Regions from separate parts of the Sodalis sp. RH16 genome, predicted to be linked through region 2. Evidence: predicted binding sites of a transcription regulator. Region 2 holds the regulator's gene; the other holds the start of a gene.

Region 1 (15,484 bases), 2.3 Mb from region 2:
ATTTTCCACCCGTTCACGATTGATGCCGATAATCACATCGCCTTTGTGCAGGCCAATCTGCGCGGCGGGAGAATCTTTCACCACATCATCCACGGCGACGCCCTTGGTACCGTCTTTCAACTGGCCGTCGCTCAATGACGCACCCTGCAGCGAGGGTGAAAGCACTTCGGCGCTGGTGGTGCTGGAGGCGCTGTCATCCAGGGTGACGGTGACATCCAACGGTTTACCGTTGCGCAGCAAACCTATCTTGACGGCTTTACCCGGCGGTGTCGTGCCTATCTTCACCCGCAGCTCGGCAAAGCTGGTGATGGGTTTGCCTTCAATAGCGACGATAATATCGCCGGCCTTGATGCCGGCCTTGGCAGCGGCGGAGCCGGGCAGGACTTCGCTGACGAATGCCCCGCGCTGGGTGTTGATATTGAATGCCTTCGCCATGTCGGCGGTCATTTCGCTGCCCTTGATGCCGAGCAGGCCGCGTTTAACCGTGCCGAACTCGATCAACTGCTGGCTAAGGTTTTGCACCATATTGCTGGGAATGGCGAAGCCGATGCCGATATTGCCGCCGCCGGGAGCCAGGATGGCGGTATTGATGCCGATGAGTTCGCCGTTGAGATTAATCAGCGCGCCGCCGGAGTTGCCCCGGTTGATGGAGGCGTCGGTCTGGATGAAGTTTTCCAGCCCTTCCAGATTCAGACCGCTGCGCCCCAGCGCCGAGATGATCCCGGAGGTGGCGGTTTGTCCCAAGCCGAAGGGGTTACCCACCGCCACGGCGAAATCCCCCACCCTTAACGCGTCGGAATCCGCCATTTTGATTTCGGTCAGGTTGGTGGGATTCGGCAACTGCAGCAGCGCCAAATCGGTCTGCTCGTCGCGGCCCACCAGTTTGGCATCGAATTCGCGGCCATCGTTTAACTGGACCTTGATTTTGTCGGCGCCGTTTACCACATGGTTATTGGTAATGACATAACCTTTGGCGGCGTTGATGATGACGCCGGACCCCAGCCCTTCAAACGGACGGGTATCTCCCTGCTGCCCCTGCTGCGGGTCAACCGGCCCGTTGGGTCCGAAAAAGTATTTGAATTCTTTCGGCAGGTTTTGCCGTTGTACCTGCTGGGTGCCCTCCACATGCACGCTGACCACCGCCGGCAAGACTTTTTCCAGCATGGGGGCCAGGCTCGGCATGGTTTGCCCGGGTACGGTGGCCGGCAATGCCGCTTCGACAGGAATAAAAGGAGTTAAACCGAGTCCGATGCAAAGTGCTAAGGCGCTGATTAAAGGGGTTTTCTTCATTAAGTTATTAACTCGTTTGCTGTCTGTGGACGACGTCATTAATAAGGGATCCTAATAAAACGCCACGTAATGACTCTAAGACCCTGCGGCCCTGACGAAAGTTCAGTAACGCCGCAAAGGTTGCGCCGGCGGCGCGGTGTCAACGTTACCCGCCGGCAACTGCCAAATTATTTACGCGGTTCCCGCGTGGTGCGCAGCAATCCGCTGGCGCTCTCGGGATAGTCGCGCGGCTGCATCCCAGGCGGAACCTGGTCGTTATCGGCTTCCGCCTCGGTCAAACGATAATGGAACGGATTGCTTTCGCCGGGCAGGTTGGGCAGCAGGCTATCGGAGCCTTTGGCCATATGCTGGTAAAGCTGGCGGTAATCGTGCGCCATATTATCCAGCAACTCCGCGCTGCGGGCGAAATGGCCGGTTAATTCCTGCCGGTACTCTTCCAGTTCCGCTTTGCTTTTTTCCAATTCATGCTGCAATGTCTGCTGCTGACGTAGCTTACGGTTACCGAACCGCATTCCGACCGCACCGATGATGACACCAGCAACTAATCCTATCAGCGCATATTCCCAGGTCATAATGACTCCTATATTTGACTTCGTTGTCCCGTAGGGTTTTCCAGACTCTATACCTCCCACTATAACCGTTTACCCGGCCGGAGTGGAACCCGTTAGCATGATGCCCGTCAAAGGGCGATTATTTGTTGCCGGGTTGTGTTCCGCACCGGGGCTGTTTAGGATGTCTCAGGCAAGAAATTGCGACTCGAAAGCTTTTGGGTATATCTATTTCATAATCAGCAGCCGGGAACATCCCTCACCATGCAAGAAATATCGCCATTGTTCCTTTATCAGCGCATGCTGGCGGAAGGGGAATATCGGGCCGATGCCGTCCAGGCCGAGGCCATCGGTAAGCTGGATCGATTGCACCGCGAATTGCTGGCGCGCCGCGCCGAGCCCCCGGCGGATGCCGGCGGTATCTTCGGTCGCCTGGGCAAGAAATTATTGGGTAAAACCCCCGCCGCGGAGCCGGTGCGGGGATTGTACATGTGGGGCGGAGTGGGGCGCGGTAAAACCTGGCTGATGGATCTCTTTTATCAGAGCCTGCCGGAAGAGCGGAAGCTGCGCCTGCACTTCCACCGGTTTATGCTGCGGGTCCATGAAGAGCTGGCCGTCCTGCAGGGGCGCGAGGATCCGCTCGAGATCGTGGCCGACGGTTTCAAAGCGCAAACCGACATACTCTGCTTTGACGAGTTTTATGTCTCGGACATTACCGATGCCATGCTGCTGGGCACGTTGATGCAGGCGCTGTTCGCCCGGGGTATGACCCTGGTGGCCACCTCCAATATTCCGCCGGACGATTTATACCGCAATGGCTTGCAGCGTTCGCGCTTTCTGCCGGCTATTGAGATGATTAAACGCCATTGCGAGGTGATGAACGTAGACGCCGGCATCGATTACCGACTGCGCACCCTCACCCAGGCGAATCTTTACCTCACGCCCAACGACCCGCGCACCGCCGACGCCATGACCCGCATATTCACCCGGCTGGCGGGCAAGGGGCCCGGCAACGCGCCGGTACTTACGGTCAATCATCGCCCGCTGCCCACGCTCGGCGCCGAGGGGGGCGTGGTGGCCCTGGATTTCGACACCCTTTGCGCCGGCCCGCGCAGCCAGAATGACTATATCGTTCTCTCCCGTTTGTACCACAGCGTATTGCTGCAAAACGTACACGCCATGGGCCGCACGGAGGAGAACACCGCCCGGCGTTTTATCGCCCTGGTGGACGAATTCTACGAACGCCGGGTCAAACTGGTGATGGCCGCCGATGTCCCCATGGCGGACTTGTACCGGGGGGACCTGCTTAAATTCGAATTCCGCCGCTGCCTCTCCAGGCTGCAGGAAATGCAGAGCGAAGAGTACCTGGCGGAGCCACATCAACCCTGAACGCCCAATGGCAGGGTAGGCCCGCGATCACCGGTCGTGCAGCGAGCGTGTTAAAGGGAGACCGTGCTGATGGGGCCGAATCGGGCATGGTTTTCCTGCCCGACAGAGCGCCCCACAGCGCGGTAAGCCCGCGATCATCGAACGTGCAGCGAGCGTGTTAAAGGGAGACCGTGCTGATGGGGCCGAATCGGGCATGGTTTTCCTGCCCGACAGAGCGCCCCACAGCGCGGTAGGCCCGCGATCACCGGTCGTGCGGCGAGCGTATTAAAGGGCGCCGCGCCGCTCGGCGCAAATAGTAGTCGACCTTTGCCGCTGACTTCTCTATAATCTTGCGACCCCACGTTACAAGAAGTTTTTTTCCCGAAAACTTCGATCGCGCCAGCAACGGCTACTCGAAGGGGTGGGTTTGCTGGACTAGATAGCCGTGTGAGCCTCATAACTCTTAACGTTTGGGTGTTCACCAACGTGTAACTTCAATTGGGTAAGCTTTTAATGAAAACATTTACAGCAAAACCAGAAACCGTCAAACGCGACTGGTATGTTGTCGACGCCAGCGGAAAAACCCTGGGTCGTCTTGCCACCGAACTGGCCAGTCGCCTGCGCGGGAAGCATAAACCGGAATATACGCCGCATGTTGATACCGGTGATTACATTATCGTGTTGAACGCCGAAAAAATTGCCGTCACCGGCAAAAAGCGTACCGACAAGATTTATTATCACCATACCGGTTTCATCGGCGGTATCAAAGAAACGACCTTTGAAGAGATGATTGCCCGCCATCCTGAGCGTGTGATTGAAATCGCGGTTAAAGGCATGCTGCCAAAAGGCCCGCTGGGTCGTGCAATGTACCGTAAACTGAAAGTTTACGCGGGTACCACGCACAACCACGCGGCTCAGCAACCGCAAGTTCTGGACATTTAATCGGGATTATAGGCAATGGCTGAAAATCAATATTACGGCACTGGTCGCCGCAAAAGCTCTTCCGCACGGGTTTTCATTAAACCGGGTCGCGGCAACATCGTTATCAACCAGCGTAGCCTGGATCAATACTTCGGTCGTGAAACTGCCCGCATGGTAGTTCGCCAGCCGTTGGAACTGGTCGACATGGTTGAGAAGTTCGATCTCTTCATCACCGTTTCCGGTGGTGGTATTTCCGGTCAGGCCGGGGCTATCCGTCACGGTATCACCCGTGCGCTGATGGAATATGATGAATCGCTGCGCGGCGAGTTGCGCAAAGCCGGTTTCGTCACCCGAGACGCCCGTAAAGTTGAACGTAAGAAAGTCGGCCTGCGTAAAGCACGTCGCCGTCCGCAGTTCTCCAAGCGTTAATTTCCGGCTGTTTTCACGGCCACCGAAGCCCGACATTGTTCGGGCTTTATTATTTTTCAAACGTTGATTTACCGTCAAATCTCTGATTGCGTCCATTTATTCAACATGAATTGCCCTCGCCATCCCCCTAAACATGCAAAAATCTGGTAAACTGTTCCACACTTTTATGCCTGTTTTTACTTGGCCGGCGTTTTTTCATACTGATGCAACCAGGGTTGGTTGCGGCCATGCCGGTAAAGTAACGATGGGTAACGGTGAAACAATTCAGGATAGTAGCCGGGTTGTATGGCTATTCGCGGTATTTTCTAGATAAACTTGGAGGTTTTCATGGCTGTCGCTGCCAACAAACGTTCGGTGATGACGCTGTTTTCCGGCCCGACCGACATTTTTAGCCATCAAGTACGGATCGTACTGGCGGAAAAAGGTGTCAGTGTCGAAATCGAGCAGGTAGAGATGGATAATCTGCCCCAGGACCTGATTGACCTCAACCCTTACCGCACCGTACCGACTTTGGTCGATCGCGAGTTGACCCTGTATGAATCGCGCATCATTATGGAATACCTGGATGAACGTTTTCCCCATCCGCCCTTGATGCCCGTTTATCCGGTGGCCCGCGGCACCAGCCGTTTAATGATGCATCGCATTGAAAGCGATTGGTACTCCCTGATGCGTAAAATCGAACAGGGCAACGCCCAGGAAGCGGAAAGCGCACGTCGTCAATTGCGCGAAGAACTGCTGGCGGTGGCCCCTGTCTTCAACGAGGCACCCTATTTCATGAGCGAAGAGTTCAGCCTGGTGGATTGCTATCTGGCACCTCTGCTGTGGCGTTTGCCGCAAATGGGTATCGAACTGGCGGGTGCCGGCGCCAAAGAGTTGAAAGGCTATATGACGCGAGTATTCGAACGCGACGCCTTTCTGGCCTCCCTCACCGAAGCCGAGCGCGAAATGCGCCTGCAGACCCGGGGTTAGCTGGTATGGAAGTCTCTCAACTTTCTCCTCGTCGCCCTTATCTGCTGCGGGCATTTTATGATTGGCTGCTGGATAATGAGCTGACGCCGCACGTGGTGGTGGATGTTACCGTTGACGGCGTTTCGGTGCCGATGGAATTTGCCCGTGACGGTCAAATCGTGCTGAATATCGCGCCGCGCGCGGTGGCTTCCCTTGAAATGACCAACGATGTGGTGAGCTTCAACGCTCGCTTCGGCGGTATACCGCGCCAGGTCAGCGTGCCCATGGCGGCGGTACTGGCGATCTACGCCCGTGAAAACGGCGCCGGCACCATGTTTGAGCCGGAAGTCGGTTATGAACAATACAGCGCGGAAGCGGGCGCATCAGCCCCTGATAAAGGTTCGGAGACGGTCATGTCCATTATTGACGGCGATCGCCCCGATAGCCAGGATGATACCCGTCCGGACGATGATGAACCGCCAACGCCGCCCCGCGGCGGCCGTCCATCGTTACGCGTGGTTAAATAAGCCCTTTTCGCAGGTATTCCCGCCCAGTCGGGCGGGACATCCAGAATCAGACCTCAAGATAATTCATGATGCCGTCGGCAGCTTTGCGGCCTTCGGCAATTGCCGTGACCACCAGGTCGGAACCCCGTACCGCATCGCCGCCGGCAAAGATTTTCGGATTACTGGTCTGGAAGGCGGCCTCGCTGTTTTCCGGCGCGATAATCCGCCCCTGTCCGTCGAGCTCCACGCTAAAATCAGCCAGCCAGGACATGGCGTGCGGACGGAAACCAAACGCCAGCACCACCGTATCCGCTGCCAGCACATGCTCCGACCCGGCGATGATTTCCGCACGGCGCCGACCGTGGGCATCGGGTTCGCCCATTTCGGTACGCACCATCTTGACGCCGCACACCTGTCCGGCGCCGTCGATTTCAATACTCACCGGCTGTAGATTGAACATAAATTCAACCCCTTCCTCGCGGGAGTTCTTCACCTCGCGGCGAGAGCCGGGCATATTGGCCTCATCGCGACGGTAAGCGCAGATCACGCTGGATGCGCCCTGGCGGATAGCGGTACGCACACAGTCCATGGCGGTGTCGCCGCCGCCCAATACCACCACACGCTTGCCTTCCATGGAGACATAAGGCGCGGCGGGGGCATTTTCAAACCCCATCAGCCGTTTGGTATTGGCTATCAGGAACGGCAGCGCGTCCACCACGCCGGGGGCATCTTCATTATCCAGGCCGCCGCGCATGGATTGATAGGTGCCGACGCCAAGGAATACCGCGTCGAATTCACCCAACAGGTCGCTTAACATAATATCTTTGCCGACCTCGGTATTCAGACGAAATTCGATGCCCATCTCGCTGAAAATTTCCCGCCGCTTGATCATGACATCTTTTTCCAGCTTGAACGACGGAATGCCGAAAGTCAGCAAGCCGCCGATTTCCGGATGACGATCAAATACCACAGCCTGCACACCGTTACGGATCAGCACATCGGCACAGGCCAGCCCGGCGGGGCCGGCGCCGATAATCGCCACTCGCTTGCCGGTGGAAACCACATCGCCGACGCTGGGTTTCCAGCCCATCTCGATGGCTTTATCGTTGATATAACGCTCGATATTGCCGATGGTGACGGCGCCGAATTCGTCATTCAGCGTACAGGATCCTTCGCACAAACGATCCTGGGGACACACGCGTCCGCATACTTCCGGCAGGCTGTTGGTCTGATGCGACAGCTCCGCCGCCTCGATAATCCGCCCTTCGTTGGCCAGCTTCAGCCAGTTCGGAATATAGTTATGCACCGGGCATTTCCATTCGCAATAGGGATTGCCGCAGGAAATGCACCGATCCGCCTGCGCCTTGGTCTGCGAATCGGAGAAGGGTTCGTAGATTTCCACAAACTCAATTTTTCGGATCTTCAGCGGCTTTTTCGGCGGATCCACACGCTGCAAGTCGATAAATTGATAAACATTTTGACTCATTATTAACCTCTTACTGCGCTTGTACGCGTAGTTCCGCTGCGGAACGGCTACGGTGACCCAGCAATGCTTTCACATCACTTGATTTCGGTTTTACCAGGGTAAACCTGGAGGCCCAGGCCGGCCAATCCGCCAGGATCTCTTCCCCGCGGTGCGAACCGGTCAAGTGCACATGTTCGGTAATCAGGCCGCGCAGATGCTCTTCATGGATAGCCAACTGATCGACATCCAGCACTTCCACCAGTTCGGGATTGACGCGTTTACGGAACTCTCCCGTCTCATCAAGCACATAAGCGAATCCGCCGGTCATGCCGGCGCCGAAATTGACGCCGGTGCGGCCCAGCACACACACAATGCCGCCGGTCATATATTCACAGCCGTTGTCGCCAATGCCCTCCACCACGGTAATCGCACCGGAATTACGCACGGCAAAGCGTTCTCCGGCCCGTCCGGCGGCGAACAGCTTGCCGCCGGTGGCGCCGTACAGGCAGGTGTTGCCGATAATCGTCGCTTCGTGGCTGCGAAACGCCGAACCCACCGGCGGGCGGATGACGATGCTGCCGCCGGCCATGCCTTTACCCACATAGTCGTTGGCATCGCCGGTGAGGGTCAACTCCACGCCGCCGGCATTCCAAACGCCGAAGCTCTGGCCGGCGGTGCCGGTAAAATGCGCCTTGATGGGATCGGCGGACATGCCCTGATCGCCATGCAGCGCGGCGATGGCGCCGGACAGCGTAGCGCCCACCGAACGATCGGTATTATGTATGTCGTAATAGAAGGTTTTGCTCTGCCGGGCTTCCACATGGGGCATGGCCTGCTCCAGCAGAGTTTTATTCATTAGGCCTTTGTCAAACGGCGGATTGCTGCCTTCGGTGCAATAGAGCGCCTTGCCGGGATGCGGCTGCGCGGTTTGCAGCAGCGGCGACAAGTCCAGCTTATGCTGCCGGGCGGAAATACCGTCCAGCTCAAGCAGCAAATCGGTGCGGCCAATGAGATCCACCAGCCGGGTCACCCCTAGTTCCGCCATCATTTCCCGGGTTTCCTGCGCAATGAAATGGAAGTAGTTGGTTACCAGCTCCGGCAGACCGCGGTAATGATCGCGCCGCAGTTTTTCGTCCTGGGTCGCCACGCCGGTGGCGCAATTGTTCAGATGGCAGATGCGCAGATATTTACAGCCCAGCGCCACCATAGGGCCGGTACCGAAGCCAAAGCTTTCCGCGCCGAGAATCGCCGCCTTGATAATATCCTGGCCGGTCTTTAACCCGCCGTCCACCTGCAAACGGATTTTGTGGCGCAGGCCGTTTGCCACCAGGGCCTGCTGTGTTTCCACCAGTCCCAGTTCCCACGGACAGCCGGCATATTTTACCGAGGAGAGCGGGCTGGCGCCGGTGCCGCCGTCGTAGCCGGCAATGGTGATCAAATCCGCATAGGCCTTCGCCACGCCGGTGGCGATGGTGCCGACGCCGGGTTCGGAAACCAGTTTGACCGATACCAGGGCCTTTGGATTCACCTGCTTCAGATCGAAAATCAGCTGCGCCAGGTCTTCGATGGAGTAGATATCGTGATGGGGCGGCGGCGAAATCAGCGTGACGCCGGGCACCGAGTAGCGCAAGCGGGCTATATACGGCGTGACCTTATCTCCAGGCAACTGGCCGCCCTCACCGGGCTTGGCGCCCTGCGCCACCTTGATCTGGATAACGTCGGCACTGGCCAGATAGGCCGGCGTCACGCCGAAACGGCCCGACGCCACCTGCTTGATCCGCGACACCTTATTGGTGCCGTAGCGGGCCGGGTCTTCGCCACCCTCGCCGGAGTTGGAAAAACCACCCAGCCCGTTCATGGCCTGCGCCAGAGATTCGTGGGCTTCAGGGCTCAGCGCCCCGATGGACATGGCAGCGGTATCGAACCGTTTAAACAGATTTTCCGCCGGTTCCACCTGATCCAGGGTAACCGCCTGGCCGTTGGGTTTGATGGCCAGCAGATCGCGCAGCACGGCCACCGGACGCTCGTTCACCAGTTTGGCATACTGCTGATAATCACTGTACAGGCCGCTTTGCACCGCTTTTTGCAACGTTTTAACCACGTCTGGGTTATAGGTGTGATATTCACCGCCGTGGACATATTTCAGCAGACCGCCTTGATCCAGCGGCTTGCGCTTAAGCCAGGCGCGTTTGGACAGATTCAGCAAATCCTGTTCGAAATCGCTGAAGTCGGCGCCGCCGATACGGCTTACCACGCCCTGGAAACACAAATCGGTCACGTCGCGATGCAGACCCACCGCCTCGAACAGTTTGGAGCAGCGGTACGAGGCCACGGTGGAAATGCCCATTTTGGACATGATCTTGTACAGGCCCTTATTGATGCCGTTGCGATAGTTCAGCATCACGGTACGGTAATCTTTTTCGATGGTGCCGTTGTCGATCAGGGCCGCCAGGGTTTCATAAGCCAGATACGGGTAAATGGCGGTGGCGCCGAAGCCAATGAGCACCGCGAAATGATGCGGATCGCGGGTGCTGGCGGTTTCAACGATCAGATTGGCGTCGCAGCGCAGGTTTTTTTCCACCAGGCGGGTGTGTATGGCGCCCACCGCCATTGGCGCGGGCACCGGCAGCCGGGTCGGGGAAATCAGCCGGTCGCTTAGCACCAGCAGTACCGTCCCCTGGCGCACTTTCTCTTCCGCCTCGTCGCACATCGCCAGCAGGGTCTGCTGCATATTCCGCTGCGTCGGATCGTAGGTAATATCCAGCTTGTCGGCGCGATAGTGGCTCTCTTCCTGGGTGGTGAGCTGGGTAAAGTCGGAATAGAGCAGGATCGGCGATTTGAAGGCCAGCCGGAACGCCTGTCCTTCCGCTTCGCAGAATACGTTCATCTCCCGGCCGATACAGGTGGCCAGGGACATGACGTGGGCTTCCCGCAGGGAGTCGATAGGCGGGTTGGTTACCTGGGCAAATTGCTGGCGGAAGTAATCGTAAATCACCCTCGGCCTGCTGGACAGCACGGCGAACGGCGTATCGTCCCCCATGGAGCCGGTGGCTTCCTGGCCGTTCTCCCCGAGCACGCGCAAAATGGAATCCAGCTCTTCATTAGAGTAGCCGAACTGTTTTTGATAACTGGCCAGCCGGCTGTCGTCCAGTTCGCGATGGCCTACCTGGTCGTCGGCGAGCTCTTCAAACGGCGTCAGGCGACGGACATTCTTTTCCATCCACTCTTTATAGGGATGGCGGCTTTTCAAATCGTCATCGGTTTCAGCCGAATGGAGGATGCGCCCGTTGCGGGTATCGATAACCATCAGTTCGCCGGGTCCGACGCGGCCCTTTTCCACCACTTCATCCGGCTGGTAGTCCCAGATCCCTACTTCGGACGCGCAGGTGATCAATTTGTCGGTAGTGATGACATAGCGCGCCGGACGCAGGCCGTTGCGATCCAGGTTGCAGGCGGCGAAACGGCCGTCGGACATCACCAGGCCGGCCGGTCCGTCCCAGGGTTCCATATGCATGGAGTTGAAATCGAAAAAGGCGCGCAGCTCCGGATCCATGTTCGGATTGTTCTGCCAGGCCGGCGGCACCAGCAGGCGCATGGCGCGAATCAGGTCCATGCCGCCGCTGAGGAACAGTTCCAGCATATTGTCCAGCGAGCTGGAGTCCGAACCGGTTTCATTGACGAACGGCGCGGCGTCCTGCAAATCCGGAATCAGGGGGGTTTTCAGCTTATACGCACGGGCCCGCGCCCACTGACGGTTGCCGGTGATGGTATTGATCTCGCCGTTGTGGGCCAGATAACGGAAAGGCTGGGCCAGCGGCCAGCGCGGCACGGTATTGGTGGAGAAGCGCTGATGGAACAGGCAAATGGCCGATTCCAGCCGCAGATCCGCCAGGTCCAGGTAAAAGCGCGGCAAATCCGCCGGCATGCACAGGCCTTTATAAATGGTCACCAGGTTCGAGAGGCTGCAAACATAAAAGCTGTCGTCAACCACCCGTTTTTCCACGCGGCGGCGCGCCACATACAGACGGCGTTCCATATCGCGCGGGCGCCAGCCGGCCGGGGCGTTGACGAAAATCTGCTCGATGCGGGGTAGGGAGGAGAGGGCGATATCACCCAGCACGTCCGGATTGATGGGAACCTCGCGCCAGCCGATGATGGACAGCGTTTCGTTTTGCAGTTCCTCTTCCATTATCTTCCGGCTGGCGCGGGCTTCCTCTTCATCCTGGCTGAGGAAAATCATGCCCACCGCATAGTTCTTGGCCAAACGCCAGCCGCGCTCTTGCGCCACCATGCGGTAGAACCGATCCGGCTTTTGCAACAGCAAGCCGCAGCCGTCGCCGGTCTTGCCGTCGGCCAGGATCGCGCCGCGATGCTGCATACGGGCCAGCGCATGAATTGCAGTACGCACCACTTTATGGCTGGGCTCGCCTTCGATATGGGCAATCAGGCCGAAGCCGCAGTTGTCTTTTACTTGGGATTCATCGTACAACATATTCATGGACCTCCCCAGGCTCCAGGTGACTCTTACAACCTACTGCGAACAGGCGTATCGATATCGAGCGGCAGCGGATCAAACGCGTCAACACGCTGTTTTACCGCTGGCCCGCTCCGCGAAAACCTTATCGTGGCGGTCTTACTCATGATAAACGACTTGCTTTAAGAAGGAATCTCATTAACTGCATAATTATGACGCGTCGTCAGCCCCGCCGGAATTCTTCCGACGGTCTTCCAAATTAACGAGAAACACCACGCAGGTCAAATATGCCCGGCGACCGTCCCGGTTAGAGCCAAAAAACGATTAACCATATGATTAAAAATAACTTAATAGCTATTTAATAACCATTATCCCTGCAAATCATCCCCTGCCAATCATGCGCTGTCGCACTATAGTGCAGCCATTGAATCTCTGCACCATGCTAGGGCGGACAGCTTTAATAGCAGGATATGCTGATATGGAGTGTTTTTTCCCATTATGTCTCTGTTTTTACAAATTAGTGACTATTTGAATAAGCCACCTGGCTCGAATAAGAAATATTAATCATAGCAGGTATGATTTATTTCTCATTAATATTGCATAATTATGCTTTTTTGGCGGCGGCTGCAAGGGGCTTTGATCGATATCATCATGCAAAGATGAAAATTCCGCTAGCATTAACGGCCATACCCGAACCGGATGTAAAGAATATGCAGTTGCCGCAAGTAGTCAATATGTTTGGCGGGGATCTTTTGCGCCGTTATGGACAGAAGGTCTATAAACTCTCGCTGCATGGCGGGTTTAGCTGTCCCAACCGTGACGGGACCCTGGGCCGGGGCGGCTGTACTTTTTGCAATGTTGCCTCGTTTGCCGATGAAAATCGGCAATTCCTGAGCGTGGCCGAGCAGTTCGCCGAACAGACAGGCCGTATCGATCGGGCAAAACGCTACCTGGCCTATTTCCAGGCCTATACCAGTACTTATGCAGAAGTGCGCGAACTCGATCGGCTCTACCGGCAGGCCTTGGAACAGGCGGATATCGTCGGTATTTGTATCGGCACCCGTCCCGACTGCGTCCCGCCGGCGGTGCTGGATTTACTAGCGGAATACCGGCAGCAGGGGTATGAAGTCTGGCTGGAGCTGGGGTTGCAAAGCGCACAGGATAAAACTCTGCACCGGATCAATCGCGGTCATGATTTCGCCTGCTACCAGCGCACCGCCGTCCTGGCCCGCCAGCGGGGACTGCAAGTGTGCGCCCATTTGATCATAGGTTTGCCGGGAGAAGACATCACCCACAACCGGGATACGCTGGAAAAGGTATTGGCCGCCGGGGTAGACGGCCTGAAACTGCACCCGCTGCTGGTGGTGGAGGGCAGCACCATGGCGGCCGCCTGGCGGGCGGGACGGTTACCGGTGTTGACGCTGGAACACTACACTGCCCTGGCCGGCGAATTGATCCGTCGCACACCGCCTGAGGTGCTGTTTCACCGCATCAGCGCCAGCGCCCGCCGTCCGACGCTGCTTGCACCGTTATGGTGCGAAAACACGTTCACCGGCATGAATGCCATCTATCAGGACCTGTTGGCCAACGGTCCCCAGGGCGCCGCCCTCGGCACACCCTATCAAGGGATGAAGCCGCGCTTATCATAAACTGCGAGGTTCTTTCCTATCAGGCAACCTCAAGCCGCGGATTTCGCTAAAAAACTGTTTTTTGAGGTATCATTGACCCTAATGCTACTTAAGGAAACCGCTATGAAGCAAATCCGCCTGCTGGCGCAATATTACGTCGATCTGATGGTGAAATTAGGGCTGGTGCGGTTCTCGCTCCTGCTGGCGTCGGCGCTGGTGGTGCTGGCGATGATTGTGCAAATGGCCGTCACCATGCTATTGCGCGGGGAAGTGGAAAGCATCGACGTGGTGCGATCAATCTTTTTCGGCCTGCTGATAACGCCCTGGGCGGTATATTTCCTTTCGGTGGTGGTGGAACAGCTTGAGGAGTCGCGCCAGCGGCTGGCCCGACTGGTGGATAAGCTCGAAGAGATGCGCAACCGCGATTTACTGCTTAATCAGCAGTTGCAGGAAAATATCGCGCAACTGAACCAGGAAATCGCCGATCGCGAAAAAGCCGAAGACGCCCGCCAGGGCGCGCTGAACAAGCTGACCGAAGAAATGGCGCGCCGTGAACAGGCGCAAATCGAGCTTGAACAGCAATCCTCCCTGCTGCGTTCTTTTTTGGACGCCTCTCCCGACCTGGTGTATTACCGCAATGAAAATAAAGAATTCTCCGGCTGCAACCGGGCAATGGAGCTGCTGGTGGGTAAAAGCGAGAAGCAGTTGATAGGCCTGACGCCCAAGGACGTTTACGGACCGGAAATTGCCGATAAAGTCATTGAGACCGACGAAAAGGTCTTCCGCCATAACGTCTCGCTGACCTATGAACAGTGGCTGGTCTATCCTGACGGGCGCCGGGCCTGCTTCGAGCTGCGCAAGGTGCCGTTTTACGATCGCGTGGGCAAACGGCATGGGCTAATGGGTTTTGGCCGCGATATAACCGAGCGTAAGCGCTACCAGGACGCGCTGGAGAACGCCAGCAGGGAGAAGACCACCTTCATCTCTACCATCAGCCACGAGCTGCGTACGCCCCTTAACGGCATTGTAGGGTTAAGCCGTATTCTGCTGGATACCGACCTCAACAAAGAACAGCTCAATTACCTTAAAACCGTGCACGTCAGCGCCATTACCCTGGGAAATATTTTCAACGATATTATCGAAATGGACAAACTGGAGCGCCGCCACGTCCAGCTGGATAACCAGCCGCTGGACTTCACCGCCTTCCTGGTGGATTTGGAGAACCTCTCCGGTCTGCTGGTACAGCCCAAAGGGCTGAAGCTGGTGATGGACGCCCAGGAGCCGCTGCCGCGCAATATCGTCGCCGACGGTACCCGGTTGCGGCAAATCCTCTGGAATCTCATCGGCAATGCGGTGAAATTCACCCAGCAGGGAAAAATCACCATCCGCATCCACCGGGAAGAGCCGGATCTGCTCTGTTTCGACGTACAGGATTCCGGCATTGGCATCCCTGAAGAAGAGCAGGATAAGATTTTTGCCATGTATTACCAGGTCAAGGATCAGCAAGGGGGCAAACCGGCCACCGGCACCGGTATCGGCCTGGCGGTATCGAAACGCCTGGCGCAGGCCATGGGCGGCGATATCCAGGTGAAGAGCCGCCGGGGCGAGGGGGCCTGTTTCAGCCTATCCATCGTCGCGTCTGAGGTCGTTCCCGACGAGGGAAATGAAGAGGAAGAACTGCCTTTGCCGGCGCTCAACGTCTTGCTGGTGGAAGATATCGAACTCAATGTGGTGGTGGCCCGCTCGGTGCTGGAGAAGCTGGGCAGCAGCGTGGATGTCGCCATGAACGGCCACGATGCGTTGACCATGTTTGATCCGGACGAATACGACCTGGTGTTGCTGGATATCCAGTTGCCGGACATGACCGGCCTGGATATCTCGCGCCAGCTGCGTAAGCGTTACAGCGA
Region 2 (15,484 bases):
TATACCGAAGAAACCGAAGGCGCAGTTATTGAATTAACCTATAACTGGGGAGTCGACAGCTACGATCTCGGCAGCGCCTATGGCCATATCGCCCTGGGCGTAGATAATGTCGCCGCTACCTGCGAACGCATCCGCCAGGCCGGGGGCACGGTTACCCGTGAAGCCGGACCGGTGAAAGGCGGCACGACCATCATCGCCTTTATCGAAGATCCCGACGGTTATAAAATAGAATTGATCGAGCAGCGTCACGCCGGCCTGGGCCTCGGGCACTGACATATTGGCCACGGCCGGGCACGGCGGTGGCGGTCGGTAATGCGCCGCACATCATAAATCCGCGAATGCTTAAAGTTACATCGTAACGGACGGGACCCAAGACAGGGGTCCCTTTTCAGGATTATCTTCCCATTTTCCGTTTAATCACCGCACTATTCCATTGCGGGCAGCCAATGAAAATGGATTCGCCATGCATACCGGAACAAAATTTGCCATAATGCGGGCTGTATTTCTAAATAGTAAGAACAGGCATGGCTGAAATAGACGATGTAAATTCCCTTCGCGGCCGTTTCCGCGGCTTTTATCCGGTTGTCATTGATGTAGAATCCGCAGGCTTTAACGCCGCTACCGACGCCTTGCTCGAAATTGCCGCCGTGACATTGAACATGGATGTAGAAGGCTGGCTCGTGCCGGACCAAACGTTGCACTTTCATGTCGAACCTTTCCCCGGATCGCTGTTACAGCCGGAGGCGCTGGCGTTTAACGGCATCGATCCGTCCAATCCTTTACGCGGTGCGGTAAGCGAATACGATGCGCTGCATGAAATCTTCAAGATGGTGCGCAAAGGCATAAAGGATCAAGGCTGCAACCGTGCGGTAATCGTGGCCCATAACGCAGGTTTTGATCATGGTTTCCTGATGGCGGCGGCGGAACGCGCCAATCTCAAACGCAATCCGTTTCATCCTTTTGCCACCTTCGACACCGCGGCGCTGAGCGGACTGGTGCTTGGGCAGACCGTATTGGCGAAAGCCTGCGCCGCCGGAGGAATTGAATTCGACAGCCGCCAGGCCCATTCGGCGCTGTACGATACCGAGCGGACCGCCGAGCTGTTTTGCGAACTGGTGAATCGCTGGAAGCGTCTCGGGGGTTGGCCGGTACCGCCGCTCGGCGACGATAGCAGCGGCGAAACTGATTAAATCAAATCACGGAGATGGCCGAACAGCGGGAGAGCATGTTTGTTTTGACCATAAAATCAAAGCCAATCCCAGCGATAGGATTGGCTTTTTCTGTTCTGAACGCTCAGGCTAGAAGCCCTCACTGACTCAATTGGACGGCTGATCTTCCTGAGAACCGTATTTCACCGCGGTTTCTTTGATAAGCGGCTGTAGCTCGCCGTGCTGGTACATTTCAAGAATGATATCGCAACCGCCAATCAGTTCACCATCCACCCATAATTGCGGGAAGGTCGGCCAATTGGCGAATTTCGGCAGTTCGGCCCGAATATCCGGATTCTGCAGGACATCCACATAAGCGAAACGCTCGCCGCAGGCGGAAAGCGCCTGTACCGCTTGCGCGGAAAAACCGCAACCAGGCAATTTCGGAGAGCCCTTCATATAAAGAAGAATCGGGTTTTCAGCAATTTGCTGCTGAATTTTTTCAATCGTCGTCATTGTCTCGCTTCCTCAAGCCATAAGCTGGCCTTATCTGCTCTGGGCGGGATTATGCTCAGAATCACTATTCTAACGATTACCGTATAAATAGATAAACGTTTTTTTGCCCGCCATAGCCCGCACGGACAAAGATGCGCAGCACCTTAATAAAGGATAACACCAAAGGCGGCCTTTTACCCGGCGCCGGGGCATGGCTGCCAAACTCTTTTTTAACAATTGAAAAACTGTTGAATTTTGCGCCAAATTATGCCGATGAATGCAACAAATATGCAGTCGTTCACGTTTATTCACAATATGATGATAATTCATGATGCAAAGTAGGGGTAAATAGCTTAAATTCCTTTGAGGCATTTATAACCCCCTCTTTGGGGCCACAGAGGATAGCGTTAATCATGCGTTTATGCTTTACGCTTTTTGTGTTGCTTTTTACTCAGTTATTTTTCAATTTGGCGCATGCCGCGCCCAATGCCGGTATCAATGCCGACCAGCGAAAATCACAGTCCAGTACGGCTAAAACAGGTGACCGACGCAAACGAAAACCTCTTAAAGAGGTGTTGAAGATAACCAAAAAAAGCAAACCGGTGACCGAGCAGAAAATCACCCGTCATAGCACAGACAAACCAAAAGAGCTCGTTGCTGAAAAAAGCAGCAATAAAAAATTACATTCCATACCCGTCGCCAAAGCGAAAGAGCCGGCCGTCGAAAAAAACCACGTTAAAAAATTGCATCCAATGCCCCCCGCAAAAAAAATAGCCAAGTTTACCCCGCCGAAAAAAGGCTACAAAAAGGGTTACGGCAGGCATCGGATGAAAGAAAGCGCCACGCTCGATCTCATTGCCAACGATCAACCCATCATCATGAGCGATAGCCACAAAAAACGCTATCAGCATGCCAAATTGACGGCGATGAACAAGCTGATGTCCCAGATGGGCAAGCCTTATCGCTGGGGCGGCATGTCGCCCAATACCGGGTTCGATTGCAGCGGCCTGATCTATTATGCTTATAAGGACGTGGTACGGATTCATATGCCCCGTACCGCCAATGAAATGTTTCATTTACGCGATGCGGCGCCGGTGAAGAAAGACGATCTGGAAAGCGGCGATTTGGTTTTCTTCCATATCACCAACCGCGGCGCGGCGGATCATGTGGGCGTTTATTTGGGCAACGGACGGTTTATCGAATCCCCCCGCACCGGCCGCGATATCCGCATCAGCTATCTGAATGAAGATTATTGGGCGGATCACTATGTCGGCGCCCGCCGGGTCGTGACGCCGAAAACCATTCGCTGAAAGGAAAAAAAGGCGCCTGGGCGCCTTAATTCATTACCGCGGTAAAGCTGAACGCAATGATCACCAGCAAGGAAAATACCGTGGTCATTAATGACAATTTGAAATCGCTGCTCATCACTTCTCCTTATCACTACACCTATCGCTGAACGGGATATCTTTACACCCGTAGGTTGTAAGCAGTGTCGCATAACCCGATTAAAAAAGCTTGCCGGGCAGCAACTCCCGAGCATATTTATCTTTATCGCTTTCACTTTAGTGCCGAATCAAGGAAAATTGGCGATTTATTTATTTCGGCGTACAGGAGTTCTACACGCATGGCAACCATTAAAGACGTGGCGAAACGCGCCGGGGTATCCACCACTACGGTGTCACATGTCATCAATAAGACGCGATTTGTGGCGCAAGAGACCAAGATCGCCGTTTTGGAGGCCATCGGGCAGCTGCACTATTCCCCCAGCGACGTGGCGCGCAGCCTTAAGATCAACCGCACAAAATCCATCGGCCTGCTGGCCAGCTCAAGCGAAGCGCCCTACTTCGCGGAAATTATCGAGTCGATTGAGCACCACTGTTTTGTGCGGGGATATACCCTTGTGCTGTGCAACTCCCATAACGATCTGAACAAACAGGGCGCCTATCTGGCGATGCTGGCGCAAAAACGGGTGGACGGGTTGCTGGTGATGTGCGCCGAATATCCCGAACCGTTGCTGAATATGCTGGAAGAGTATCGCCATATCCCCATGGTGGTCATGGATTGGGGCGAAGCTCGCCGGGATTTCACCGATACCATTATCGACAATGCCTTCGCCGGGGGTTACATGGCGACCCGCTATCTGATTTCCAGGGGGCATCGCGATATCGGCGCCATACCCGGCCAACTGGCGCGCAATACCGGGGGCGGCCGTCATCGCGGCTACCTGCGGGCCCTGGAAGAAGCCGGCATCGCCATTCCCCATCAATGGATTGTGCAGGGGGATTTCGAACCGGAATCCGGCTATCAGGCCATGAAACTCATTCTGTCCAGGCCGCAAAGGCCCACGGCGGTATTTTGCGGCGGTGATATCATGGCCATGGGTGCAATGTGCGCCATTGATGAAATGGGCATGAAGGTTCCCGATGACATCTCAATTATCGGTTATGATAATGTGCGCAATTCGTGCTTTTTTACCCCGTCATTGACTACCATTCATCAACCCAAAGAAGAGCTGGGCGAGGCCGCGCTGACCATGCTGCTGGACCGTATCACCAGCAAACGGGAAAACGCCAGGATTATCGAAGTGCATCCCGCCCTGATTGTACGCCGTTCGGTGGCCGACGGCCCGTTTCGCTCCTGAAGGGCGGCGCACGGCCTCCTGAGCCCCTTATCAAAGGTGATTCGCTCCCGAATGTAATAATATATTTCATACCGCCGAATGTGCCTGATGAGTTATTGTTTCGATAGGAAATCATTAACTTATCTGTGAAATACATTATTCTGTCAGCTATTGTCTAAACCGGAATGCAGGCTTATACTCAATATCGTTAACAAATATAACGAGTTGTCTAATAATTTTGCTTTAAAAGAATGTCGTGTTTTTACATGGCGTCATCCTATTTATGAAGCGCCCGTCTGACAAACAGTCTATTGGTGTTTTTTATATTCCTCTGTTTATTGTGGTACATCCGACACCACGGATACCCGTGGATGATTATAAAAGCCCGCAGGTATCGGCTACGCTTTTCCTGACGGGGTTATAACAGAAGAAAGGTGATGGAGAAGCTATGAGTTCCTCGTGTGTTGAAGACCTGAGCTTTCATGATAATGCTTGGTATCGAATCATCCATGAAATGCTTGCTGAGGCAGGTGTAAAGATCAACGGCGCAAGGCCGTTTGATATTCATGTCAAGAACCCGGAATTTTTTAAACGCGTGCTAGAGGACGGGTCATTGGGGTTGGGTGAAAGTTACATGGACGGCTGGTGGGAATGCGAGCGACTGGATATCTTTTTTCAGCGCGTTTTAAGAGCCGGTTTGGAAAATAAGCTTCCCCGGCATTTCAAGGATGTTATGCGCGTTGCCGCCGCGCGGCTCATGAATCTTCAGTCTAAAAAACGGGCTTGGATTGTCGGCAAAGAGCATTATGACTTGGGTAATGACCTGTTCAGCCTGATGCTGGATCCCTATATGCAGTATTCGTGCGGCTATTGGAACAAGGCCACCACTCTGGAGGAAGCGCAGCAGGACAAGCTCAGGATGATCTGCGAAAAGCTGCAGTTAAGACCGGGCATGACGCTGCTGGATGTGGGCTGCGGCTGGGGCGGGCTTGCCGCTTATGCGGCCAAGAACTACGGTGTTTCGGTTCAGGGGGTGACTATCTCCGCTGAACAGCAGAAACTGGCGCAGGATCGCTGCGAAGGTTTGGACGTCACTATCTCGCTGCAGGATTACCGCGACCTCAACGTGCAATTCGACCGTATCGTTTCGGTGGGCATGTTTGAGCACGTAGGTCCGAAAAACTACGCCACCTATTTCGACGTCATTGATCGCAACCTGAAACGCGACGGCCTTTTCCTGCTCCATACCATCGGATCCAACCAGACCGATATGAACGTGGACCCCTGGATCGACAAATACATCTTCCCCAATGGCTGCCTCCCTTCCGTGCAGCATATCGCGCGGGCCAGCGAGAAGCATTTTGTTATGGAGGACTGGCATAATTTCGGTGCCGATTATGACAAAACGCTGATGGCCTGGTATGAACGTTTTCTCGCCGCCTGGCCGACGTTATCGGGAAATTACTCGGATCGATTCTTCCGGATGTTCTGCTACTACCTGAATGCCTGCGCCGGCGCTTTTCGCGCCCGTAACATCCATTTGTGGCAGGTATTGTTCAGCCCGCAAGGGGTTGAAGGCGGGATTCGTGTGCCCCGCTAAGCGTCCATTGCGGTACGTTCTTTTGGACTTTCCGCTCCAACGCTTTATTGCCCTGGACGGGCAATAAAGCGTCCCTATCCCGACAGTCGGGATACAGCGTTTTACCTCATGTTAACTTCGTGTCCGGCAGCGACGGCCAGTGCGGCCTCCCGCTGCGCCAAAACCCGTTCAACGGTGTCCACAACCGCCTGGGTTTGCGGATCGATTTCAATATTCACCCGGTTTCCCAGGCGTTTCTTGCCGAGTGTTGTCCTGGTGAGGGTTTCCGGAATCAAGTGGACGCAAAATTTATCCGCGGCAACCTCTCCGATGGTCAGGCTGATGCCGTCGATACCGATATAGCCTTTGTACAGCACATATTTCATCAACTCCTTGTCCGGCATTTTAAACCAAATCTGCCGGTTGTTTTCCGAGGTGACGATTTTAACGATTTCCGCGCTGCACATGATATGGCCGGACATGACATGGCCGCCAATCTCGGCGTTGAACGTAGCGGCACGCTCCACGTTCACCTCATCTCCCACCTGTAATTCCCCGAGGTTGGTAATGCGCAGCGTTTCTTTCATCAAGTCGAAGCTCGCCACATCTCCCTTGATGGCGCTCACCGTCAGGCAGCAGCCGTTGTGGGCCACCGATGCCCCGGTCTCAAGCCCGTCCAGCAGCGCCGGCGGCAGTTTAATGTAATGCGTGCGGAAGTTGGTTTTTTCATCAATTTCCACCACCGACGCGGTGCCCTGAACAATACCCGTAAACATGGCCTTGACCTCTTTTAATGACACCTTAAAAAGATGGGTATTATATTGCCCCAATTTCAGGTGAAAACCAAATACCCTCCCGCGGCGAAACGCTATGCACGGAAAATGTGCATTATTGCACTGGTATAAAGCAGGGAATCCATTACACTATGCCTCAGAAACGCCGCATAAATTACCGCTTAAATTCACTCATAATCATTAATTTATCTGCAGCTTGTATTATTTTTAATCCATAACATCATAGGTGCCTGCGTGCAGAAGTATTTCCTCGAAGCGCGTACATTATTGTCGCTGGCCTTACCGGTGATCCTTGCGCAAATCGCTCAAACCGCCATGGGCGTGGTGGATACCGTGATGTCCGGCTCCGTAAGCGCCACCGACATGGCCGCCGTCGCCGTCGGTACTTCCATCTGGCTGCCCGCTATTTTATTCGGCCACGGTCTTATCATGGCGCTGACGCCGGTCATTGCCCAACTAAACGGTTCCGGCCGGCGCGATCGCATCGCCTTTCAAGTGCGCCAAGGGTTTTGGCTGGCCTTGTCCGTCTCGCTGCTGATTATGTTCCTTTTGTATCATTCCAGGTTTGTCATCGGCAGGATGCATCATGTCGATCCCGCCCTGGCGCAAAAAGCCGTCGCCTATCTGCATTTTCTGCTGCTGGGGGCGCCGGGGTATCTGTTTTTCCAGGTGCTGCGCGGCCAATGCGAAGGTCTTTCCAAAACCAAGCCAGGCATGGTCATCGGTTTCCTCGGCCTGGCGGCTAATATTCCGATCAATTATGTGTTTATCTACGGCAAGCTGGGTATGCCGGCCCTGGGCGGTGTGGGCTGTGGCATCGCCACGGCGTCGGTGTATTGGATTATGTTTGGGGTCATGTGGCTGTATGTGCGCCGGGCCGGCACCTTTGCGGATTTCCGTACCGCCGTCGCTATCGTGCTGCCGCACTGGCCGACCCTGCGGCGTTTGTGCTCGCTGGGATTGCCGGTGGCATCCTCGCTCTTTTTCGAGGTGACGCTGTTTGCCGTGGTGGCGCTGCTGGTGACGCCGCTGGGCATTGTGTCCGTAGCCGGTCATCAAATCGCCCTGAACTTCAGCGCGCTGATGTTCGTACTGCCCTTGTCAATCGGGGTGGCGGCCACGATCCGCGTGGGTTTCCGCCTGGGTGAAAACAAGGTGGACGAAGCGCGGGTCGCCGCCTGGACCAGCCTGGCCGCCGGTGTGATGCTGGCCTGCGTGACGGCGATACTCACCTACCGGTTCCGGGTGCATATCGCCAGCTGGTATAATGCCACCCCGGCGGTAGTGAGCATGGCATCGCATTTGATGTCCCTGGCGGCGCTTTATCAGATTTCCGACTCAATCCAGGTCATTGGCAACGGCATCCTGCGCGGTTACAAAGACACCCGGTCGATATTTTTTATCACTTTTACCGCTTACTGGCTGCTGGGCCTGCCCTGCGGCTATGTTCTGGCGCTGACGGACTATGCGGTCCCCGCTATGGGCCCCAGCGGTTTCTGGATAGGTTTTATTATCGGCCTGACCTCGGCGGCAATCATGATGTCAATGCGCATACGCTGGCTGCAACGTCAGCCGCCGCTGCAGATTCTCCACCGCGCGGCGCGCTGAAACCATCGCCGGCAACGCGTCCCGGCGTGGACAAAAAAACGGCTTCCTGCACATTACGTCGGCAGTTGGATGACCTGGCGGGGAAAAAACGGTTTTTCCCCTTGCAAGGGTTGATAATGCCCGTTAATATTCGTCCCGCTGTCAGACTGGCAGTGTTGTCCGGTATGCGTTCTTAGCTCAGTTGGTTAGAGCACCACCTTGACATGGTGGGGGTCGATGGTTCGAGTCCATTAGAACGCACCATCCTTAGTGCGTCCGTAGCTCAGCTGGTTAGAGCACCACCTTGACATGGTGGGGGTCGGTGGTTCGAGTCCACTCGGACGCACCATATCCATTGTTTCCTTTCTTTTCTGATTTAACCCTTTTTTCCGTTTAAACTTCCATCTCACCCCCATCATCAGGCCGTTTGCGCCGATGCTTTAATATATTTGTAACATGGGACGGTTGGACATGAGTTAATTCCGTAGTACATATGTACAATAGTTGATAACAAAATTTTGCGTATATGCCAAAAAAGTCGCTTTTTGACGCCTAAAGCATTATTTGCGCTGTTTTTATCTTGTGTCCGCCGCCTCAATAACTATAATACGAAACGTTATTTCAATTGAATGGTTTCAGCCGATTGATTAGCCCCATACTAATTAAAATAGTCTTGCCTGTTAAACGTCCCCCGCTTTACCGGGCGACTTGTTTACATTTTTTTCATCTCTTTCTCACTTTTGTCACCTATCCTTGAACGTAGGGAACAGGCTCGCCGAGCTGCATATTTTCATCGTCGATACTCACCGGCGATACACCAGATTCATCATCCATCACAACTTGCAGATACCATTGTTATGAAAAAGACAAAAATTGTTTGTACCATAGGCCCGAAATCCGAATCCGTAGAGATGCTGACCAAACTGCTGGACGCCGGCATGAACGTTATGCGTCTGAATTTTTCCCACGGCGACTATGAAGAACATGGTCAACGTATCAAGAATCTGCGATCCATCCTGGCAAACACGGGCAAAAAAGCGGCTATCCTCCTGGATACCAAAGGCCCGGAAATTCGCACCATGAAATTGGAAAACGGCAGCGACGTTTCGCTGTTGGCCGGCCAGAGCTTTACCTTTACCACCGATCAAAGCGTTATCGGCAACAAGGAACGCGTTGCGGTGACCTACACCGGCTTCCCGCAGGATCTTTCCATCGGCAACACCGTTTTGGTGGATGACGGTTTACTGGGCATGGTCGTTACTGAAAAGACCGATACCACCGTGGTGTGTAAGGTCCTGAATAACGGCGACCTGGGTGAAAACAAAGGGGTTAACCTGCCGGGCGTTTCCATTGCACTGCCGGCCCTGGCGGAAAAAGACAAACGCGACTTGATTTTCGGCTGCGAACAAGGCGTCGATTTCATCGCGGCGTCATTTATCCGCAAACGCTCTGATGTTCTGGAAATCCGTGAACATCTCAAACAGCATGGCGGCGAACATATCCAGATCATATCGAAAATTGAAAATCAGGAAGGCCTGAACAATTTCGACGAAATTCTGGAAGCATCCGACGGCATCATGGTGGCTCGCGGCGACCTGGGCGTGGAAATTCCGGTGGAAGAAGTTATCTTCGCCCAGAAGATGATGATCGAAAAATGTAATCGCTCTCGTAAAGTCGTGATTACCGCGACCCAGATGCTCGACTCCATGATCAAAAACCCCCGCCCTACCCGCGCTGAAGCCGGTGATGTGGCGAACGCCATTATCGACGGCACCGATGCGGTTATGCTGTCCGGTGAGAGCGCCAAGGGCAAATACCCCCATGAAGCCGTCAGCATCATGGCCACCATTTGCGATCGTACCGACCGCGTGATGCCCAGCCGTATCGAAAGCATCAACGACAGCCGCAAACTTCGCATTACCGAGGCGGTTTGCCGCGGTGCGGTGGAAACTGCTGAAAAATTGGAAGCCCCGCTGATTGTCGTGGCGACCGAAGGCGGCAAATCCGCCAAAGCAGTGCGTAAATATTTCCCTAAAGCCGAAATCCTGGCGCTGACCACCAACGAAATAACCGCCCGCCAGCTGTTGCTGACCAAAGGCGTAACCTGTCAATTGGTGGACAAGATCGCTTCAACCGATGATTTCTACCGTATCGGCAAGGCGATGGCCCTAGAATGCGGCCTGGCGCAAAAAGGCGACATCATAGTGATGGTTTCCGGAGCCCTGGTGCCGAGCGGCACCACCAATACCGCTTCCGTCCATCAGCTGTAAGTCACCCTGTTTAAACCGAGCCCCCGCCTTGTCGGGGGCTTTTTTTTGCCGATTGTTCGTACCCTCGAGGTTTAAGCACGGGCTTTCATCCCAGCTTCGCCTTAGTTATAGCAACAGGTATAAGCCATAGATTTGCACAACTGTTTGCTCACCGTCTTAAATATGTTAATTCTCGCGATTCGCACCAGTCCCGCCAATAAAATCAACCCGCACAGCACAAAATAAACGATACTTTTTATCTCCCCTTTAATCAGAGTTATCTTATGGCACCTGGAAGTTACGCCTCTTTTTTTTAACGTCTCTGTAAAACAAGACGTTTCTTTGAGCATTCGGTCGAAATTAATCGTTTTACTAGTAAAATTATTTCTCTTTCGAAAATACTTTGTGTAATACTTGTAATGCTACATGGAGATTAACTCAATCTAGAGGGTATTAATAATGAATCGTACTAAACTGGTACTGGGCGCGGTAATTTTATGTTCTGCTATGCTTGCTGGCTGTTCAAGCAACGCTAAAATCGATCAGCTGTCCTCTGACGTTCAAACTCTGAACGCGAAAGTTGACCAGCTCAGCAACGATGTGAACGCTATTCGTTCCGACGTACAGGCTGCTAAAGACGACGCTGCCCGTGCTAACCAACGTTTGGATAACCAAGCTCACTCTTATCGTAAATAAGAGCTTCCTTGTTTAGAAAATGGCGCACATTGTGCGCCATTTTTTTTGTGCCGGGTTTGCCTTCTCGTTTATCCTTAGGAACCCTTTCTGCCGCTGCGCTGCAAGCCCCAAATCCCCTCATAGCGCTGTTTTATCCTCTGACTGACCCCACCACACGACCAATGACCCACAATGGCCAGGATTGCCGTTTGGCAGCCTTTACACGCTAGAGCGCGCCATCGCTTTCAGCAACCCGACTAACGGTCGCCGCAGGAGATGATTGGGGTACCGGCGCGGACATATCGGCCGGCGGCAAACTGTCTTCGGCAATACCGGAGGAAATCAGGATCGGCATACCGGCGCGGCGGACTATCGCTTCATCGGCGACCGTTTTATCCGAGGCTTTGTCGCCGATGAATTTTTTCACCTTTGGCGTAAGGGCGATGTGCATAGTCTGCGGATCGTCCTTATCGTTGCGGGACAAAGGCTGATGTACTTCCATATATCGCTTGCCGTCGGGTTCAACGGCCACCTTAATGGGTTCATTCACCACCTGCACCCGGGTGCCGACAGGCACCTGCTCGAACAATGCCTGGATATCATCGGGACGTAACCGGATACACCCGGAGCTGACCCGCATGCCGATGCCGAAATTGGCATTGGTTCCGTGGATAAGATAGGTCCCGCCGCCCGCCGACAGACGCAGGGCGAACAATCCCATGGGGTTGTCCGGGCCGGCCGGAACCACCGCCGGCAGCGTAATACCCTGCTCAGCCAGATAATGCTTGCGGATATTTGGGGTCGGCGTCCAGGTAGGGTTGGTGATCTTCTTGACGATGGAGGTAACCATGACCGGCGTATTACGACCCAGCTGGCCGATGCCGATGGGGTAAACGATGACGCTGTTGCCCCCGGGGGGATAATAAAATAGCCTCAGTTCGGCAAGATTGATGACAATGCCTTTTCGCGGAGCATCGGGCAACAGCATCTGCGCGGGAATGGTGAGCTCGGTACCCGGCGTCGGCAAATAGGGATCGGTGCCGGGATTGGCCTCCAGCATCGCCAATAAACCTATTTTATATTGCGCGGCCACCGCCTCCAGCGAACCGCCGTTATTGGCCACCGTGGCTATGGTATTCTCACCGATAAGGCGACTGTCAGGCGGCGGCAACGGATACTCGGTAGCCGCCGCGCTGCCGATGGCTCCCGCCAAGCAGGCGGCCATGGCAAAACCTATTAGGGTCAAGGTTCGATTCATAGTGTCTTCCTAGCAGTTTTTATTTTCAAATCCGGTTTTCCGGCAGACTTCTCACCGGCGGACAATAAACATCACCACCAATAGCAGCCGCCTGCCGACCCCTGCAATAAGAATTCGCCGATAAAAAGAGACAGGCGTAGCGCCCCATGCCACGGTAGGCCCGCCGGCGCCGAACGTGCAGCGAGCCTGTTAAAGGGAGACCGCGGCAATGGGGTCGAAGCCGCCGTCCTGCGGCGGCCGGAGCGCCCCATGCCACGGTAGGCCCGCCGGCGCCGAACGTGCAGCGAGCCTGTTAAAGGGAGACCGCGGCAATGGGGTCGAAGCCGCCGTCCTGCGGCGGCCGGAGCGCCCCATGCCACGGTAGGCCCGCCGGCGCCGATCGTGCAACGAGCCTGTTAAAGGGAGACCGCGGCAATGGGGTCGAAGCCGCCGTCTTGCGGCGGCCGGAGCGCCCCATGCCACGGTAGGCCCGCTATCACCGATCGTGCAACGAACCTGTTGAAGGAGGATCCTGCCGGTGGGGCATTTTGAGGACTGAGGCGTAGCCTTTTAATGCAATGCGGCGGCTTTTTTCCGAATGCCGCGCACCATGGCCTCCAACCCCTGGGAGCGGGACGGAGTGAGATGCTGGCTCAAGGCCAGTTCGCTGAAAAACGGCCGCACATCCTCTGCGACAATCTCCGAAGGCGCCAGGCCGTGATAAAAAACGAATACCGTGGCTATCAGTCCCTTCACAATGGCCGCGTCGCTGTCGCCGAAAAACCTCACTTCCCCCGTCTGGGGATCACGGTTCATAACGATCCACACCTGGCTCTGGCAGCCGGAAATCAAATTGCCGGCAATACGGGTTCCCGAGGGCAGCGGATCCAATTGAGCGCCCAATTCAATGATATACATATACTTCTCTTCCCAATTACTGCAGCGGGAAAAGTTACGCAGTAGTTTATTCTTATCCGGCAGATTCGCCATGACTCATGTTCTCCACAGGCGACGGATTCAGCCCAGCAAACGCCGGACTCGTACCAGACCGGTCACCAGCCGATCAATGTCCTCACGGGTGGTATACAGGGCCAGGGAGGCGCGACACATACTAGGCACCTGATAATAAGCCATCAGCGGCATCGCGCAATGGTGGCCGGTACGAATGGCAATACCGTACTGATCGAGGAAGCTACCCACATCATAGGCATGGTGTTTGCCCAGGTTGAACGCGATAACCCCAGCCCGATCCGCGGGACCATACAGGATCAAATCCGGCACCTGCTGCAATGACTCCAAGGCATAGTGCATCAGCTCGCCCTCGTACTGCCGGATATTATCCAGGCCCAGGCTTTCCACATAGCTCAGCGCCGCCCCCAAGCCCATCATGCCCGCGGTATTCGGAGAACCCGCTTCGAAACGCCAGGGCGGTTCGAGAAAGGTGGTGCCTTCCGTCAGGCTGACGGATTGGATCATCGACCCGCCCCCCTCCCATGGCGGCATCCGGTCCAGCAGCGCTTTTTTACCATACAGGATACCGATACCGGACGGACCATAAATCTTATGGCCGGAGAAGGCATAGAAATCGCAATCCAGCGCCTGCACATCCACTTTGCCATGCATGATGCCCTGGGCTCCGTCCACCAACACCACCAGATCGGCGGCAGCGCGAGCCCGTGCGATCAGCCTCTTCAACGGGTTTACGGTGCCCAGCACATTGGAAACCTGGGTGATGGCCAGCAACCGCGTACGATCGTCAATAAGCGAGGATAGCTTTTCCTCATCCAGCGTACCGTCCGCCAACAACGGCAATACCCTGACTTCCACCTGCCGTTCCGCGGCGATAAGCTGCCAGGGAACGATATTGGAGTGATGTTCCATTTCCGTCAGGATCAGATTATCCCCAGGCTGGAAAAATTGACGCCCGTAGCTGTTGGCCACCAGGTTGATACCCTCGGTGGTGCCTTTGACAAAGATGATTTCCTCATCCGATGCCGCATTGATAAAGCGCGCCGCCTGGGCTCGGACATCTTCCATCCGGGTAGTGGCTTGCGCGCTTAGGGTATGGATGCCGCGATGCACGGCGGCATAGCCCTGGCGGTAATAATCCCGTTCGGTATCAATAACGATATTGGGTTTCTGCGCACTGGCCGCGCTATCAAGATAGGTGAGCGGCTGTCCGTTAACGTCTCGTGCCAGAATGGGAAAATCCCCACGCACTCGTTCAATGGGATAGGACATGACTCCCTCCTTGCAAAGCATCGGCGATACGGGCCAATACGGTTTTCCGCACGACCTGGTTGTCCATCGCCTCGGTGATTTCGGCGGCAAACGCATGGATAATCATCTCCTGCGCTTCCTGGCGGGGAATGCCCCGTGAGCGTAAATAGAACATCTGCTCATCATCTATCCGGCCCACGGTAGCCCCATGGCTGCATTTGACGTCGTCAGCGTAAATTTCCAGCTGTGGTTTGGTGTCCACCTCGGACAGCCGGTCCAACAGCAGATTATTGTTGGTCATCCGTCCGTCGGTTTTCACCGCGTATTTGGCCACCTTGATAAGACCGTTGAATACGCCTTTGCCCCGATCGCGGGCAATGATTTTGTGCAGCTGGCGGCTCAGGCAATATCCTTTGTTATGCTCCAGATACGTCCGGGTGTCGGTCACGTCATTTTCCGACGGCAACAGCAGGCTGTTAATGGCCAGGTCGGATCCCTCGCCGTCAAGCCGGGCGCTTACCTGATGACGGGTCAGACCGGCGCCGAGCAAAAAGCTGTTGCTGCGTACGAAGGCGTCGCGGCCGATAACGATATCATCATGGGCAAAGTGGTAACTGGCGCGATTTTCAAACGCCAGCTTGATATGGCTTAACCGCGCGTTATCCCCCACCGTCATGGTAAGGCGGGCGCCGGTAAAATGCCCCTGCCCGTCCAGGCTGGCAAAATGTTCGATAACCTCGGCCTGCGCCCCGCGTTCCACATCAACATGGTGGCGGTAATGCAGGGTATTCAGCTCTTCGGCATCGTCAACGCCGCTGCTGATATGCAGAAGGTAGAGCGGTTTTTCCGCCGTTTTGCCGGCGGGCAGCCGGATACGGGT

What was found. Region 2 encodes PurR, which represses purine synthesis genes. Its sites were predicted from a motif close to CANGCAAACGTTTGCNTG; they were not measured.
Region 1: the regulator PurR is predicted to act here: its motif matches at 12,085-12,102, upstream of gltB (glutamate synthase large subunit).

The regions. Positions count from the first base shown of each region.
Region 1 covers NZ_CP178737.1:2,426,846-2,442,329, forward strand. Annotated here, with positions in the region: gene degQ (serine endoprotease DegQ) at 1-1,290, opposite strand, end outside; gene zapG (Z-ring associated protein ZapG) at 1,458-1,862, opposite strand; gene zapE (cell division protein ZapE) at 2,103-3,227, shown strand; gene rplM (50S ribosomal protein L13) at 3,720-4,148, shown strand; gene rpsI (30S ribosomal protein S9) at 4,164-4,556, shown strand; gene sspA (stringent starvation protein SspA) at 4,884-5,525, shown strand; gene sspB (ClpXP protease specificity-enhancing factor) at 5,531-6,031, shown strand; gene ACL2XJ_RS11185 (glutamate synthase small subunit) at 6,078-7,496, opposite strand; gene gltB (glutamate synthase large subunit) at 7,507-11,967, opposite strand; gene ACL2XJ_RS11195 (TIGR01212 family radical SAM protein) at 12,660-13,598, shown strand; gene arcB (aerobic respiration two-component sensor histidine kinase ArcB) at 13,701-15,484, shown strand, end outside.
Region 2 covers NZ_CP178737.1:4,746,129-4,761,612, reverse strand. Annotated here, with positions in the region: gene gloA (lactoylglutathione lyase) at 1-273, shown strand, start outside; gene rnt (ribonuclease T) at 525-1,190, shown strand; gene ACL2XJ_RS21675 (Grx4 family monothiol glutaredoxin) at 1,317-1,664, opposite strand; gene ACL2XJ_RS21670 (hypothetical protein) at 1,796-1,975, shown strand; gene ACL2XJ_RS21665 (C40 family peptidase) at 2,057-2,953, shown strand; gene ACL2XJ_RS21660 (YnhF family membrane protein) at 2,979-3,068, opposite strand; gene purR (HTH-type transcriptional repressor PurR) at 3,268-4,284, shown strand; gene cfa (cyclopropane fatty acyl phospholipid synthase) at 4,712-5,863, shown strand; gene ACL2XJ_RS21645 (riboflavin synthase subunit alpha) at 5,965-6,618, opposite strand; gene ACL2XJ_RS21640 (MATE family efflux transporter) at 6,871-8,244, shown strand; tRNA gene ACL2XJ_RS21635 (tRNA-Val) at 8,411-8,487, shown strand; tRNA gene ACL2XJ_RS21630 (tRNA-Val) at 8,496-8,572, shown strand; gene pykF (pyruvate kinase PykF) at 9,081-10,493, shown strand; gene ACL2XJ_RS21620 (major outer membrane lipoprotein) at 10,932-11,168, shown strand; gene ACL2XJ_RS21615 (L,D-transpeptidase family protein) at 11,374-12,405, opposite strand; gene sufE (cysteine desulfuration protein SufE) at 12,955-13,374, opposite strand; gene sufS (cysteine desulfurase SufS) at 13,402-14,625, opposite strand; gene sufD (Fe-S cluster assembly protein SufD) at 14,609-15,484, opposite strand, start outside.